Regions from separate parts of the Caulobacter sp. GW821-FHT10C03 genome, predicted to be linked through region 2. Evidence: predicted binding sites of a transcription regulator. Region 2 holds the regulator's gene; the other holds the start of a gene.
The links. The regulator LexA, encoded in region 2, represses DNA repair genes until DNA is damaged. The targets are predictions, from matches to a motif close to ATGTTCNCNANNTGTTCT.
Positions count from the first base shown of each region.

Region 1: the regulator LexA is predicted to act here: its motif matches at 1,342-1,359, upstream of recA (recombinase RecA).

Region 1 covers NZ_JBWKNI010000001.1:13,143-20,899, forward strand. Annotated here, with positions in the region: gene AC07NG_RS00055 (EAL domain-containing protein) at 1-1,214, opposite strand, end outside; gene recA (recombinase RecA) at 1,463-2,533, shown strand; gene AC07NG_RS00065 (hypothetical protein) at 2,937-3,422, opposite strand; gene AC07NG_RS00070 (hypothetical protein) at 3,689-4,204, opposite strand; gene alaS (alanine--tRNA ligase) at 4,380-7,022, shown strand; gene AC07NG_RS00080 (serine hydrolase domain-containing protein) at 7,118-7,757, shown strand, end outside.
Region 2 covers NZ_JBWKNI010000015.1:115,783-123,539, reverse strand. Annotated here, with positions in the region: gene trpC (indole-3-glycerol phosphate synthase TrpC) at 1-670, shown strand, start outside; gene lepB (signal peptidase I) at 757-1,554, shown strand; gene lexA (transcriptional repressor LexA) at 1,859-2,566, shown strand; gene AC07NG_RS18660 (bifunctional helix-turn-helix transcriptional regulator/GNAT family N-acetyltransferase) at 2,713-3,633, shown strand; gene AC07NG_RS18655 (isocitrate lyase/PEP mutase family protein) at 3,630-4,391, opposite strand; gene AC07NG_RS18650 (ComEC/Rec2 family competence protein) at 4,442-6,502, opposite strand; gene gltX (glutamate--tRNA ligase) at 6,681-7,757, shown strand, end outside.

The DNA of each region.
Region 1 (7,757 bases), on a different contig from region 2:
GCGCGGGGCAGGTCGTCGATGGCGCTGGTCTCGGTGACCTCGAAGATCAGCTTGCCCCTGGCGGCCGGAGTCTGGGTCAGCAGGCGGTTGATGTGATCGACGAAGGTCTCGCTGACGATGGTGCGGCCCGAGACGTTGACGGCCAGCTTCACCGCGCCGCTGCGGTCCGAGGCGATCCGGCGCACCGCCTGCTCGGCGATGGCGTGGTCCAGCTCCTCGATGATGTCGAACTCCTCGGCCATGCGGATCAGGGCGAAGGGGCTGGCGCCGTCCTCGAAGCGGACCAGCGCCTCGTGGTGGTGGGCCTGGCCGTTCGAAAGGTCGACCACGGGCTGGTAGGCCAGGGTGAAGCGGCGCTGGCTGACGGCCGCGCCCAGGGCCCCGGCGCGGGCCAGGGTGCGCTTGACCGAGCGGTTCATCGCTTCGGACAGGGTCAGCGGCGGGGTGTCCTTGAGGCCCTCGCGCAGGAAGTCGTCGAGGGCGTAGCGCAGGGCGCGCAGGCCGCGCGACGAGGTCCCGCCGTCCAGCGGCACGACGTGGGCGCTGGCGTCGAGGGCGGCGATCTTGGTCAGGCGGGCGGCCAGGGCCTCGGGGCGGTCGTCCTTGGCGCGCAGCAGGGCGTAGCGCTCGGGAGAGACCTGGGTGGCCATGGCGCCGGCGTGGGACTCGGCCCGCACGGCGCCGGCGATCTTCATGTCCAGCGCCAGGGCGTCGGGCGCGTTCAGGCCTTCGCGCAGGGCCGACAGGCCGGCGAACTCGACCATGGCCAGTTCCAGCTCGAGCCCGGTGACCCGCGCGGCTTCAAACAGGCCCTTGGCGATCTCCTCGAAATTCTCGCGCGGGCGCAGGCCGGCGGCGTCGAGGCCTCCCGCGGGCGCGCGGGCGGCGGTGACCGCGATGGAGGTGCGACCGAAATTGTCGGGGAGGGCGCGCAGAGTGACTCCAACGAAGCGCTCCGGCTCCCCGGCGACGCGGACGGTGACCGGACCCCGGCGCTGGCCCTCGTCGAGAGCATAGAGCGCGGCGTCCATCAGCGGGCGGTCCGCGGCGGTGAACAGGTCGCGCCAGACGCGGCCGATCAAGGAGGTTTCAGGCTTGCCCATGATCTTTTGCGCCGCGCCCAGGGCGAGGCTGACCCGGTCGCCCTCGAGTTCCAGCAATAGGTCGGCGCTGGCGAAGGCCAGTCCCAGCAGGCGGCGCGGATCGATCGACAAGGCAGAGCTCCCCAGAGGTGGGGCAGCTTGCGCGCCTTAGCTTAAAGACCCGTGCACGGGGGCGGGTCGCCGATGGGGCTGCGACCGCCCGTCGCAGGCAGGTACGGCGGGCGCGCCGGACCGAAAAAGAACATCTTGCGAACATAGAACAAAATGTGTACGCATTAATCATTCCACAGGCGGTGGGCGCCGAGGCGCTCGAACTTCCGGCCGGACGGTCGGAATCATGGAATAAGGCGGATCATCCAATGACCAGTCAGGCGGCTTTGAAACTCGTGGGCAAGGAAGAAGGCGACAAGGCGCGGGCGCTAGAAGCGGCCCTGGCGCAGATCGATCGGGCCTTCGGCAAGGGCTCGGTGATGAAGCTGGGCGAAAAGGGCAAGGTCGAGATGGAGTCGGTCTCCACCGGCTCGCTCGGCCTGGACATCGCGCTGGGCATCGGCGGCCTGCCCAAGGGCCGGGTGATCGAGATCTACGGCCCCGAAAGCTCGGGCAAGACCACCCTGGCCCTGCACGTCGTCGCCGAGGTCCAGAAGGCCGGCGGCACCGCCGCCTTCGTCGACGCCGAGCACGCGCTGGATCCGGGCTACGCCTTCAAGCTGGGCGTCAATCTCGACAACCTGCTGGTCTCGCAGCCGGACAACGGCGAGCAGGCTCTGGAGATCACCGACACCCTGGTGCGCTCGGGCGCGGTCGACATCGTCGTGGTCGACTCCGTGGCCGCCCTGACCCCGAAGGCCGAAATCGAAGGCGAGATGGGCGACAGCCTGCCCGGCCTCCAGGCCCGTCTGATGAGCCAGGCGCTGCGCAAGCTGACCGGCTCGATCAACAAGGCCAACACCATCGTCATCTTCATCAACCAGATCCGTCACAAGATCGGGGTGATGTACGGCAGCCCGGAAACGACCACGGGCGGCAACGCGCTGAAGTTCTACGCCTCGGTGCGCCTGGACATCCGCCGCACCGGCTCGGTCAAGAACCGCGACGAGATCATCGGCAACAACGTCCGCGTCAAGGTGGTGAAGAACAAGGTGGCCCCGCCGTTCCGCGAGGTCGAGTTCGACATCATGTACGGCGAGGGCATCTCCAAGCTGGGCGAGATCATCGACCTGGGCGTCAAGGGCGGCATCATCGACAAGGCCGGCTCCTGGTTCTCCTACAACAGCCAGCGCATCGGCCAGGGCCGCGACAACGTCCGCGAGTTCCTCAAGAACAACAAGGACCTGGCCAACGAGATCGAGATGGCCGTGCGCAAGGCCTCGCAGAAGATCGAGGAAGAGCTGCTGGTCGGCGGTCCCGAGGACGGCGAGGAAGAATAAGAGACAGCTCGGGGCGCGCCTGCTCCGAGTTTCGCGGCCGCCGCCCGCCGAGGGCGACCCCGCCATACGCCCGCGGCGGACCTACACCGCCACGACGGCCGCGATCCCCGGACGCCTGGACCCCATGCCAGGCGTCCGATTTCGTTTGTCCTCCCCCGCAAAGCGGGGGAGGTGGCGCGGCGCGAAACGCGCCGTGACGGAGGGGGCGACCGCCGCAGGGCGCTGGCCTTCCCCCTCAGTCGCTCCGCGACAGCTCCCCCCAGAGGGGGAGCATCTTCCTGGCGCGGCGCCGGATCAGATCCTCCCCCTCTGGGGGAGGTGGCCCGGAGGGCCGGAGGGGGGCCGTTTTCAGCTTCCAGAGCGTCTGCCGAATTCCGTCAGATGAGTAGAAGCCCCAGCCCCCTCAGTTCCCGATCTTCGTCCACGGCCGCTGCACGCATACCGGCGCGCCGTCGATCACGGCCACCCGCGCCGATCCCGTCGGCGCATAGAAGGCCTGCCGCCCGCCGACGCCGACCGCCAGGGCGATCGGGCCGCTGAAGTCGCAGACCGGCGCCTCGCGTTTGCCGCCGGCCTGGGCGTAGGTCCGGTGGGTGCATTCCATGTGGCCGGCGCCGCGCGCCACGCTGAGACTGTCAAAGGCGAAGGCCATCGGCTTGCGTTGCCGGGCCTCGAAGGCGGCCTGGGTCAGGACCGGGCAGGGCGTTCCCGCCAGGCTCCAATAGGCCTCGGCGGCGCCGGCGGCCTCGCGCTGCTTCCAGGCGACGAAGACGATCAGCGGCGCGGCGATGGCGAGGGCGATCGCCGCCCAGAAGATCCAGACGCCGCGCCTGGCGCGTCCATCGACCCGTACGGCCCCCGGTCGTTCCCCAATCTCCGCAGCGTCCATCCTGGTCCTCCCGCCCGGCGACAGTAGGAGCGGCGGGATGCGTACGCCAATAGACGAATAGAGAGACGGACCTGCCGAGCTACGGCGTCAGGCCGGACGCCGTCGGGAAACTCTGTCCCTTTTCACCGAGGGTCCCCGCGAAGGGGGAAAGCCGAGGCCGCAGGTGATCCGCCGCCCCGCCTCATCCTGAAAACCAGCTTGGACCCCCGCCTTCGCGGGGAGGAACGGGTTGGGGCGAGCCGGGGAATGTCGCTCCTCGCCTGCCGTCACTGCCCCATTCGGAAGCGCGCGGTCTGCACGCAGCGCGGCTGGCCGTCGATCACCGCCACCCGGGCCGAACCCGGGGCGGTGTAATAGACCACGGTCTTGGGGCTCGCGACCGCCAGGGCGCCGGGGCTGGTGAAGTCGCAGACCTGAGCCTCCTGCTTGCCGCCGTCCAGGCGATAGACGTGGCGGGCGCACCGCACGTGGCCGGCCCGGCGCGACAGCCGCACCGCGTCGAAGGCCGTGGTCATCGGCGCGCGCCGCGAGGCCGCCGCGAAGTCGGCGGCGGTGCTGGCCGGGCAGGGCTCGCCGTCCAGGCTCCACTCGCCGGCCTGCTCGATCTCGACCTCGGCCTTGTGCTCGGCCTCCCACCAGAGGCTGAACAGCGGCGAGACGATGGCGACCGCCAGCATCAGCCGCAGCGGCCAGGGTGGCGGCCTGCGGCCCTCGACCCGCACCTCGCCGGCGGTGCGGGCGGGGCGCGGCCGCCGCGTCACGCCAAGATTTCGATCGACCATCCCGCGTCCCCCGCGTCGCCCCCGAGTCCCATAGCGCGACCACGCCGAGCCCGGCCAGCGGCGCGCCGTCCGAAACCGGTCACATCCCAGGTTCGATTTCCACAAATCTTGAAACCGCGCTATGCAGCGCCGACTTCCGGCCGACACCGGACCTTTCGAGATTCCCGAGACGACGATGCCTAGCCTCAACGAGATCCGCAGCACCTTCCTCGACTACTTCGGCAAGGCCGACCACGCCGTCACGCCGTCGGCGCCGCTGGTGCCGCAGAACGATCCGACCCTGCTGTTCGTCAATGCGGGCATGGTGCCGTTCAAGAACGTCTTCACCGGCGCCGAGACCCCCGCGCATCCGCGCGCGGCCAGCTCGCAGAAGTGCGTCCGCGCCGGCGGCAAGCACAACGACCTGGACAACGTCGGCTACACCGCCCGCCACCACACCTTCTTCGAGATGCTCGGCAACTTCTCGTTCGGCGACTACTTCAAGGAACAGGCGATCACCCACGCCTGGACCCTGCTGACCGGCGAGTTCGCCCTGCCCAAGGACAAGCTGCTGGTCACGGTCTACCACACCGACGACGAGGCGGCGGACCTGTGGAAGAAGATCGCCGGCCTGTCCGACGACAAGATCATCCGCATCCCGACCAGCGACAACTTCTGGTCCATGGGCGACACCGGCCCCTGCGGCCCGTGTTCGGAAATCTTCTACGACCACGGCGAAGGCATCTTCGGCGGCCCTCCGGGCAGCCCCGATGAAGACGGCGACCGCTTCATCGAGATCTGGAACCTGGTGTTCATGCAGTTCGAGCAGCTGGCCGGCGGCGAGCGCCTGTCGCTGCCCAAGCCCTCGATCGACACCGGCATGGGCCTGGAGCGCATCGCCGCCGTCCTGCAAGGCCAGCACGACAACTACGACATCGACCTGTTCAAGGCCCTGATCGCCGCTTCGGTCGAGCTGACCGGGGTGAAGGCCGAGGGCGACCAGGCTCCGTCGCACCGGGTCATCGCCGACCACCTGCGCTCGTCGTCGTTCCTGCTGGCCGACGGCGTCACCCCGTCGAACGAAGGCCGCGGCTACGTGCTGCGCCGGATCATGCGCCGGGCCATGCGCCACGCCTATCTGCTGGGCGCGCAAGAGCCCCTGATGCACCGTCTGGCCCCGACCCTGGTGGCCGAGATGGGCCAGGCCTATCCGGAACTGCGCCGCGCCGAGGCCTCGATCGTCGAGACCCTGCGCCAGGAAGAAGAGCGCTTCCGCGTCACCCTGGGCCGCGGCATGGGGCTTCTTGACGAAGCTACCGCCGGGCTCGAAAGCGGCGGCGTGCTGGACGGCGAGACCGCCTTCAAGCTCTACGACACCTACGGTTTCCCGCTCGACCTGACGCAGGACGCCGTGCGCGCCAAGGGCATCACGGTCGACACCGACGGCTTCGACGTGGCCATGGACCGCCAGCGCCAGATGGCTCGCGCCAACTGGGCCGGTTCGGGCCAGCAGGGCGCGGCCGCCGCCTGGTTCTCGATCAAGGAAAAGGCCGGCGCCACCGACTTCGTCGGCTACGAGACCACCGAGACCACCGGCGTGGTGAAGGCTATCGTCGCCGACGGCGCCGAGGTCGAGGCTGCTTCGGCCGGCCAGACCGTCGACGTGCTGCTCGACCGCACCAGCTTCTACGCCGAGAGCGGCGGCCAGGCCGGCGACACCGGCGTGATCGAGGCCAATGGCGCGGAAAGCTGCGTGCTCGACACCCAGAAGCAGGCCGGCGAGCTGCACGTGCACCGCGTCGAACTGGCCGGTCCGCTGAAGGTCGGCGACCAGGTCGTGGCTTCGGTCGACGCCGAGCGTCGCCACACCACCCGCTCCAACCACTCCGCCGCCCACCTGGTGCACGCGGCCCTGCACCATGTGCTGGGTCCGCACGTCGCCCAGAAGGGCCAGATGGTCGACGGCGAGCGCATGCGCTTCGACTTCAGCCACGGCGGCCCGCTGTCGCCCGACGAGATCGAGCGCATCGAGGCCGAGGTCAACGCGGTCATCCGTCAGAACGTGGCGGCCCAGACCAAGGAAATGGCCCCGCAGGAGGCCATCGAGGCCGGCGCCGTGGCGCTGTTCGGCGAAAAGTACGGCGACAGCGTGCGCGTGCTGACCCTCGGTGACTCGCTGACCGAAGCCGGCAAGGCCTATTCGGTCGAGCTGTGCGGCGGCACCCACGTGGCCCGCACCGGCGACATCGCCCTGTTCAAGATGGTTTCCGAGCAGGGCGTGGCCGCCGGCGTGCGCCGCATCGAGGCGCTGACCGGCGAGGCGGCCCGCCGCTTCCTGCTCGACCAGGCCGGCGTCGCCAAGGCCCTGGCCGACCAGTTCAAGACCCCGGTCGCCGAGGTTCTGGCGCGCGTCGACGCCCTGGTGGCCGAGCGCAAGAAGCTGGAAAAGGAACTGGCCGAGGCCAAGAAGCAGCTGGCCCTGGGCGGCGGCGGCGCGGCCTCCGGTCCGGAAGACGTGAACGGCACCGCCCTGATCGCCCGCGTCCTCGACGGCGTCGGCGGCAAGGAACTGCGCGGCGTCGCCGAAGAGTTCAAGAAGCAGCTGACCAGCGGCGTCGTGGCCCTGGTGGGCACGACCGACGGCAAGGCCGCCGTCACCGTGGCCGTGACCACAGACCTGGTCGCCAAGTTCAGCGCCGCCGAACTGGCCAAGGCCGCCGTGATCGCCATGGGCGGCCAGGGCGCGGGCGGCAAGCCCGACTTCGCCCAGGGCGGCGCCCCGGACGCGACCAAGGCCGACGACGGCCTGGCCGCCATCAAGGCCGTTCTGGCCGGCTGATCGCCTTAGATCGGCCCGCTTCCTCGTCGAAGCGGGCCGACTTCGTTCTCAAGTCAGTATCGGCGGACCAGCGCCTGCGTAAGATCCACAACATCATGCCCGATCCCGCCGAGCGTCGCGCCTGGCGGGTCTGGCTGGGCCTTGCCGCCATGGTGGCGGTGATCGGCGGCGGCGTCGGCCTGACCGTCTCGCGCTGCACGCGGCCGTCCGAGCCCGGTACAAAGGCCGAGCGTCAGGTCGCCGCGGCCGCGACCCCCGTCGTCCTGCCGCTGGAGGCCAAGGACTGGCGCGGCAAGATCGACTACCGCGCGCTGGACGCCCGCATCCGTACGATGATGGCCGACCGCAGCATGACGGGCCTGGCCGTCGCCGTGGTCGAGGACGGCCGGCTGTCGTTCGTGAAGGGCTATGGCCAGACCACGCCGAACGACGGCGAGGCGGTCAACGCCGACACCGTGTTCCGCTGGGCTTCGCTGTCGAAGACCGTGTCGTCGACCCTCAGCGCGCGTCTGGCCGGGGAGGGGGCGTTCTCGCTGCAGGACCCGCTGGCCAGGTTCGGCGTCAGCCTGCGCCTGCCGGGCGGGGCCGAGCAGACCCTGACGGTCGAGCAGTTGCTGTCGCAGCGCACCGGCCTGCCGCGCAACGCCTATGACGGCTGGCTGGAAGGCGGCCGCGATCCGAAGACGATCCGGCAGGCCCTGGGCACGGTGCCGCCGCAGTGCCCGCCGGCCACCT
Region 2 (7,757 bases):
CTTCAAGGCGGCGCTGGAAGCCAAGCATGCGCCGGGCAAGCTGTCGCTGATCGCCGAGATCAAGAAGGCCTCGCCGTCCAAGGGCCTGATCCGCGCCGACTTCGATCCGCCGGCGCTGGCCAAGGCCTATGAGGACGGCGGCGCGGCCTGTCTTTCCGTGCTGACCGACGGCCCGAGCTTCCAGGGCGCCGACGAATACCTGGTGGCCGCCCGGGCGGCGACCGCCCTGCCCTGCATCCGCAAGGATTTCCTGGTCGACCCGTGGCAGGTGGCCGAGAGCCGCGCCCTGGGCGCCGACGCCATACTGGTGATCCTGGCGATGATCGACGATGCGCTGGCCGCCGAACTGATGGCCGAGGCCGCGCGCCTGGGCATGGACGCCCTGGTCGAGGTGCACGACGAGGCCGAGACCGAGCGCGCTGGCCAGTTGGGCGCGACGCTGTTCGGCGTCAACAACCGCGACCTCAAGAGCTTCGTCGTCGACCTGGCCGTCACCGAGCGCCTGGCCAAGCTGGCCCCCGCCGGCTCGCTGCTGGTCACCGAAAGCGGCCTCTTCACCCATGCCGACGTGGTGCGGATGGAGGCCTGCGGGGCCACCGCCATGCTGGTCGGCGAAAGCCTGATGCGCCAGGCCGACGTCACGGCCGCGACGCGCGAGCTGATCGGCTAGACTTCCCATAACGGCGCTCGGCCACGTTTCGGCCAAGCTCGCGCTTCTCAATGCCCCTCGGTGTTCGACATCGAGGGGCTTTTCGCATGACCGCCGGCAAGACGTCGCTTCGCTCGAAACTGGGCGCGCATCTGATCGACTGGGCCAGGACCCTGGCGCTGACGGCGGCCATCGTGCTCGTGCCGCGCACGGTGCTGTGCCAGCCGTTCGTGATCCCGTCGGGCTCGATGGAGCCGACCCTGCTGGTCGGCGACCGCATCCTGGTCAACAAGTTCGCCTATGGCTGGAGCCGCCATTCGGCGCCGTTCAGCCCGCAGATCGGCCATGGCCGGCTGATGGGCCGCGAACCGCAACGCGGCGACGTGGTGGTGTTCAAGAAGCCGGGCGACGGCCGCACCGACGTCATCAAGCGCCTGATCGGCCTGCCGGGCGACGAGCTGCAGGTGGTGGACGGGGTGCTGCGCATCAACGGCGCGCCGGTGGTTCAACAGTCCCTGGGGACGCGGATGGAGGACACCCCGTTCGGCGTGCTGCCCGCCGAGCGCTTCGTCGAGACCCTGCCGGGCGGCAAGACGCATCTGGCCAACAGCTACGGCCCGCGCACGGCGGCCGGCAACACCGCCGTCTATCGCGTGCCCGAGGGCTGCTACTTCATGATGGGCGACAATCGCGACAACTCGCTCGACAGCCGCTTCGACCCGGGCCCGATTCCGGCCGGCCAGGCCCGCTGCGCCTGGAACCCGGCGGTGGACGCCAATCTGCCGGCGCAGATCGGCATGGGCTTCGTGCCGTTCGAGAACCTGGTCGGCCGCGCCGAGATGGTGGTGTTCTCGTGGGAAAGCGGCGCCGGCCCGCGATGGAATCGGTCGTTCCAGCGGCTGTGAATCGGCGGTTGGGGTCCGGGAATCGCGGTCTCGGCGGCCATATTCTCGGAGCTTCGGGCGCGGCCCAATCGGACCGTCTACGGAAAATCACAGCTTGGTTCGCCTTCTCGGCCCGACACGGCCGACTGAGAACGGCGGACTTATCCGACGTAAAATCAGTCATTTAGGACCTGGGTCCTGACATGAGCGGCGCGAACGAACTGGCAGAACGCCGGTCGCCGTAATTCACTTGACCTTAACCAAGAACACCTAGAGAACATTCGCAAGGTTTGCGGTTTGTTCCGCGACGACTTGCGAGGCCGTCATGCTCACCCGCAAGCAGCACGAGCTGCTGATGTTCATCCACGAACGGATCAAGGAGACCGGTGTCTCCCCCTCCTTCGACGAGATGAAGGAGGCCCTGGACCTGGCGTCGAAGTCGGGCATCCACCGGCTGATCACCGCCCTGGAAGAGCGCGGCTTCATCCGCCGCCTGGCCCACCGGGCCCGGGCGCTGGAGGTGGTGAAGCTGCCGCAGCAGGCCACGACGGCCGCCCCGCCCAAGGGGCGCGGGGCGTTCCGGCCGCAGGTGCTGGAAGGCGGCGGCCCCGCCCCTTCGGCGCCCGCCCCGACCCTGCCGATCGCCAATGACAGCCGCGAGCTGCCGATCCTGGGCCGCATCGCCGCCGGCACGCCGATCGACGCCATCCAGCACGAGCGCGACCGCCTGCCGGTGCCCGAGAGCATGCTGGGCGGCGGCGAGCACTACGTTCTCGAGGTGCAGGGCGACTCGATGATCGAGGCCGGCATCCTCGACGGCGACTATGTGATCATCCGGAAGGGCGACACGGCCAACAGCGGCGAGATCGTCGTCGCCCTGGTCGGCGAGGAAGCCACGCTGAAGCGCCTGCGCAAGAAGGGCGGCTCGATCGCCCTGGAAGCGGCCAACCCCAAGTACGAGACCCGCATCTTCGGCCCCGACCAGGTCGAGGTGCAGGGCAAGCTGGTGGGGCTGATCCGCCGCTATCACTGACAGCTTGGGCCGGCACGACGGTTCGAGGGCGCGATCGCGAGGTCGCGCCCTTTTCCGTTTCGGGGGCGCGGCGATGGCGCCCGACCGGCCAGTGTTGACTCAGTCAATAAATCTCCAATATTGACGCAATCAACATTGGAGGCCGCATGACCGATCGCCACGACACCGACGTCGCCACCCTGCGCGCCTTCAACCGCGTCTACACCAGCCGCCTGGGCCTGCTGGACGCCAGCTATGACGGCAGCCCTTTCACGTTGAGCGAAGCGCGGGTTCTCTACGAGCTGGCCAACCGGACCGACGCGATGGCCGCCGACATCGCCCGCGCCCTGCGGCTGGATCCGGCCCAGGTCAGCCGTACGATCAAGCGCTTTTCCGAACGGGGCCTGGTCACGGCGCGCGAGAACCCGGCGCACGGCCGCCACCAGTTGCTGAGCCTGACCGATGAAGGCCGCGCGACCTTCGCCGCTCTCGAAGCCAACACCCGCGCCAGCGTCGGCGCCCTGATCAAGGGGCTGCATCCGCTGCAGCGGGCGCGCCTGCTCGAGGCGGCCGGCGCGATCAACGAGGTGTTCGAGGGCGGTCCGCCCGAGGTCGTGCTGCGGGCCTTGCGCCCCGGCGACCTGGGCCTGGTCGCCTCGCGCCAGGCGGTGCTCTACGCCAGCGAATACGGCTGGAACGGTGACTACGAGGCGCTGGTGGCCGGCATCCTGGCCGACTTCCACCACAACTTCGATCCCGCCCGGGACGACGCCTGGATCGCGCAGGCCAGCGGCCGGATGGTCGGCTCGATCTTCCTGGTGCGCGGCGATGCGCCGGGCGTGGCCAAGCTGCGGCTGCTCTATGTGGAGGCGCAGGCCCGAGGCCTGGGCGTCGGCCGGCGGCTGGTCGAGACCTGCGTCGAACGCGCCCGGGCGCTGGGCTACCAGCGGCTGGACCTCTGGACCGTCAGCGTCCTGACCGCCGCGCGCCGGCTCTACGAGCAGGCCGGCTTCACCCTGACCCACGAGGCGCCCGGCCGCCAGTTCGGCCACGACCTGATCGACCAGACCTGGTCGCTGGACCTCTAGACCGCCAGCGCTTTCGCCGCCGCGTCGAAGCCGGCCCAGGCCGCCGCGGCCAGGGCCGCGCCGGTGCTGGCGCGGCGCACGCCCAGGCCCGGCAGGTCGGCGAGCTTCATGTCCGGCCCCCACAGCAGCACGTTGACCGGCTTGGGCGCCACGGCCGCGACGATGGCGGCGATGTCGTCGTACTTCGTCACGCCCGGCGCGTAGAGGCAGTCGGCGCCGGCCTCGGCATAGGCGACCAGGCGCTCGATGGTCGGGGCGAGGTCGTCGCGGCCGATCAGGAAGCCTTCGGTGCGGCCAACCAGGATCACGTCCTGGCCCGAGGCGTCGATGGCGGCGCGGGCGGCGGCGATGCGGGCGACGGCCTCGGGCAGCTCGTAGAGGTCCTTGCCTGTGCGGTCCTCGATCGAGAGGCCGGCGACGCCGGTCTCGACGGCGCGGGCGACATTGGCGGCGACGCCTTCGGGGGTGTCGGCGAAGCCGGCCTCGAAGTCGGCGTTGACCGGCAGGTCGGTGGCCGCGACCAGCCCGCGCAGGTGCTCCAGCACCTCGTCGACCGTGACCTCGCCGTCGGCGCGGCCCCAGGACCAGGCCATGCCGGCGCTGGTCGAGGCCAGGGCCTTGAAGCCGAGCTTCTGGAGCCGGACCGCGCCGCCGGCGTCCCACGGATTGGGCAGGGCGAAGAAGCCGTCGGCGTGCAGAGCGCGGAAGGCGGCGCGGCGGGCGGCGAACTTGGCGGCGAACTCAGCGGCGTCGGTCATCGGGTCTTCCTTCAGTACGGGGCGCGAGTCCTTACGGCCGCCGGCCGCGACTATCCGCCCGGTTCTTGCGCATTCCTGTCAGCAGTCGCCACCCAGGGTCGCGCGCCGCGCAGGGGCTGGGCCCAGACGATCCACCAGCCGTCGCGGCGGCGCCAGAGCTCGGCCGAACCGCCGGCCGCGAAATCCTCGCCCGCCAGCACGACGGCGTCGTGACAGGCCGCCGGCAGGACGGCGGGACGGTGTCCGCGCAGCACCACCACCTGCGCCCCGGCGCAAAGGCGCTGCAAACCAGCGAAGTCGGGCGCGCGGCGGGTCCAGGACAGGCTGGCGGCGACCGGGGCCGACGCGAGCGGCGCGCAGGAGACGCGGTCGCAGGCGAAGTCCTTGCCGGCGACGGGCGTCAGACCCCGGCGGCGGGCCCAGAGATCGGCGCCGAAGCGGCGGGCGTCGGGGCGCAACAGCACCGCCTCCCCGCCCCGGCGCGCGGCGGCCGTGGCGCCGTCGGCGGAAATCCACAGGTCGGGCGGCGCCGGACGCGGCCAGAGGGCGACGGCCAGGGCCAGCGGCGCGCCCAGCCAGCGCAGCCGGCCCTTCCACAGGCAAAGCAGCATGATGCCCAGGAACGACAGGGCCAGGGTGAAGGGCGGGCCGCTGGCGACAACCTGCTGGGCGCCGTGGGCGCTGGCGAACCAGCGGGCGATGGCGGTCATGGCGTCGATGCCCCAACCGGCCACGGCCAGGAACGGCGCGCCCAGGCCCAGCGGCTCCAGCACGGCGCCGACCGCCAGAAACGGCATGATCACGAAGGACGACAGCGGCGAGACCGCCAGGTTGGCCGGCAGCCCCCAGACGGCGACGCGGTTGAAGTGCTGCATGGCGAACGGACCGGTGGCCATGCCGGCCACGAAGCTGGCGCCGACGCTGATGGCGATCCAGCCCATGGCCGCCTGGGTGAAGCGGATCGGCCAGGGCACGGAGATCTCACGCGCCTGGCGCGGCCAGGCCTCGGCCAAGGCGACCAGGGCGGCGGTGGCGGCGAACGACATCTGGAAGCCGGGCGCCCCGGCCGACTCGGGCTGGGCGACCAGGATGATCAGGGCCGCCAGGGCCAGGCCGTGCAGGCTGACAGCCTGGCGGTCGGCCAGGATCGCCAGGAAGGCCACGGCGGCCGTGATCGCCGCGCGCAGGGCCGGCGGCGGCGCGCCGGAGATGATCAGGTAGGCGCCGACGGCCGCGAGACCGGCGACGGCGGCGATCTTCTTGCCCGAGACCCGCAGGGCGACCCACGGCCAGGCGGCGATCAGCAGACGGACGGCCGCGAACACGAAGCCGCCGACGATGGCCATGTGCAGGCCGGATATGGAGAGGATGTGGGCCAGGCCCGAGGCGCGCATGGCCTCGGTCTGCTCCGGCGTCACCCAGGCCTCGTGGCCAGTGACCATGGCCGCGGCGATGCCGCCGCTCTCCGGTCCCAGCCGCTCGACGATGCGGGAGGCGAGATCCCAGCGCACGGCGTTGACCGCCATGGAGAGGCGCAGCCGCCAGGGCGGCGGGTCGAGCGCGGTCTCCTCGATCTGGCCGACCACGAAGCCGACGCCGCCCACGCCGTTGAACCAGGCGTCGCGGGCGAAGTCGTAGGCACCGGGCGCGGCCGGCGGCGGCGGGGCCGACAGCATGGCCTTCAGGCGCAGGGCAGAACCGGGCGGCGGCGCGACCTCGCCTTCGGCCAGGCTGACCCGGATTCGGGTGGGCGTCGCTTCTGGCGACAGCCGTGAGATCGACACCGGCGCGACCAGCAGGCGCGGTCCGGCGGCGCCGGGCGAGACCACATCGACGACGAAGCCGTCGATGACCCGCACGCTCCGCTCGACCGGCATGACCGGCGCGGCGACCCGGTCGCAGCGGACCTTTCCGGCCAAGGCTCCGCTGGCGGCGAAGGCGGCCAGGGTCAAGGGAATCGCCAGGCCGCTCCAGCGTGGCCAACCCCGGCTCCAGATGGCGAGCACGGCCAAGGCGAGCGCGACCAGGGCCAGCAGCGACCACGAAGGCTCGACCTTCAGCTCCAGATAGCCGGCCGCGCCCAGGCCGAAGGCGACCGGCGCCCACAGCATCCAGCGGCCCGCGTTGAGCCTTGCCTCATCGATCGCCTGTGAAGCGAGCGCTGCGGGACTAGGACACCTTCGAACGGCCGTGCTAAGACGCGCCGCCCAGCGGCCGGCGCCTGCGTCGCGCGCAGCCGCCGAGCCTCCCGCCGCCCCCGCGGCCTCCAGACCGTCAGCTTCGAAGCCTATGTCCAGTTCCTCCCCCGCCCCCAGCGGCGTCGTCACCCGCTTCGCCCCGTCGCCGACCGGCTTCCTGCATATCGGCGGCGCCCGAACGGCGCTGTTCAACTGGTTATATGCACGCCATACGGGTGGGAAGTTCCTTATTCGCGTCGAGGACACCGACCGCGAGCGTTCGACCGAAGCGGCCGTGGCCGCGATCTTCGAAGGCCTCGACTGGCTGGGCATGAAGTCCGACGAGGAAGTCGTCTTCCAGTACAGCCGCGCCGACCGCCATCGGGCCGTCGTCGAGGAGATGCTGGCGGCCGGCCGCGCCTATCGCTGCTGGATGACCGTCGAGGAGCTGGCCGCCGCGCGCGAACTGGCCCGAGCCGGCGGGCCGGCCCTGCGCTCGCCCTGGCGCGACGCCCCGCCGCCCAACGATCCCACCCTGCCGCACGTCATCCGTTTCAAGGGACCGACCGAGGGCACGACCCTGGTCGACGATCAGGTCAAGGGTCCGGTGACCTTCAACAACGCCGACCTGGACGACCTGGTCCTGCTGCGCGCTGACGGCGCCCCGACCTACAACCTGGCCGTGGTGGTCGACGACCACGACATGGGCGTCACCCACGTGATCCGCGGCGACGACCACCTGAACAACGCCGCCCGCCAGACCCTGATCTACCAGGCCAATGGCTGGACCGTGCCGGCCTTCGGCCACATCCCGCTGATTCACGGCCCCGACGGCGCCAAGCTCAGCAAGCGCCATGGCGCGCAAGCCGTCGGCGAGTTCGCCGACATGGGCTACATCCCCGAGGGCATGCGCAACTACCTGGCGCGCCTGGGCTGGGGCCACGGCGACGACGAGGTGTTCAACGACGAACAGGCGATCAGCTGGTTCGACATCAAGGACGTGGTCAAGGCCCCTGCCCGCCTGGACTGGGCCAAGCTGAACTTCATCAACGGCCAGCACCTGCGCCAGGCCGACGACGCCCGCCTGACCGCCCTGACGCTGAAGGCCCTGACCGCCGCCGGGACCGACCTGCCGGCCGACGCCGAAGCCCGCATCGCCGGCGCCGTTCCGCAGGTCAAGGAAGGCGCC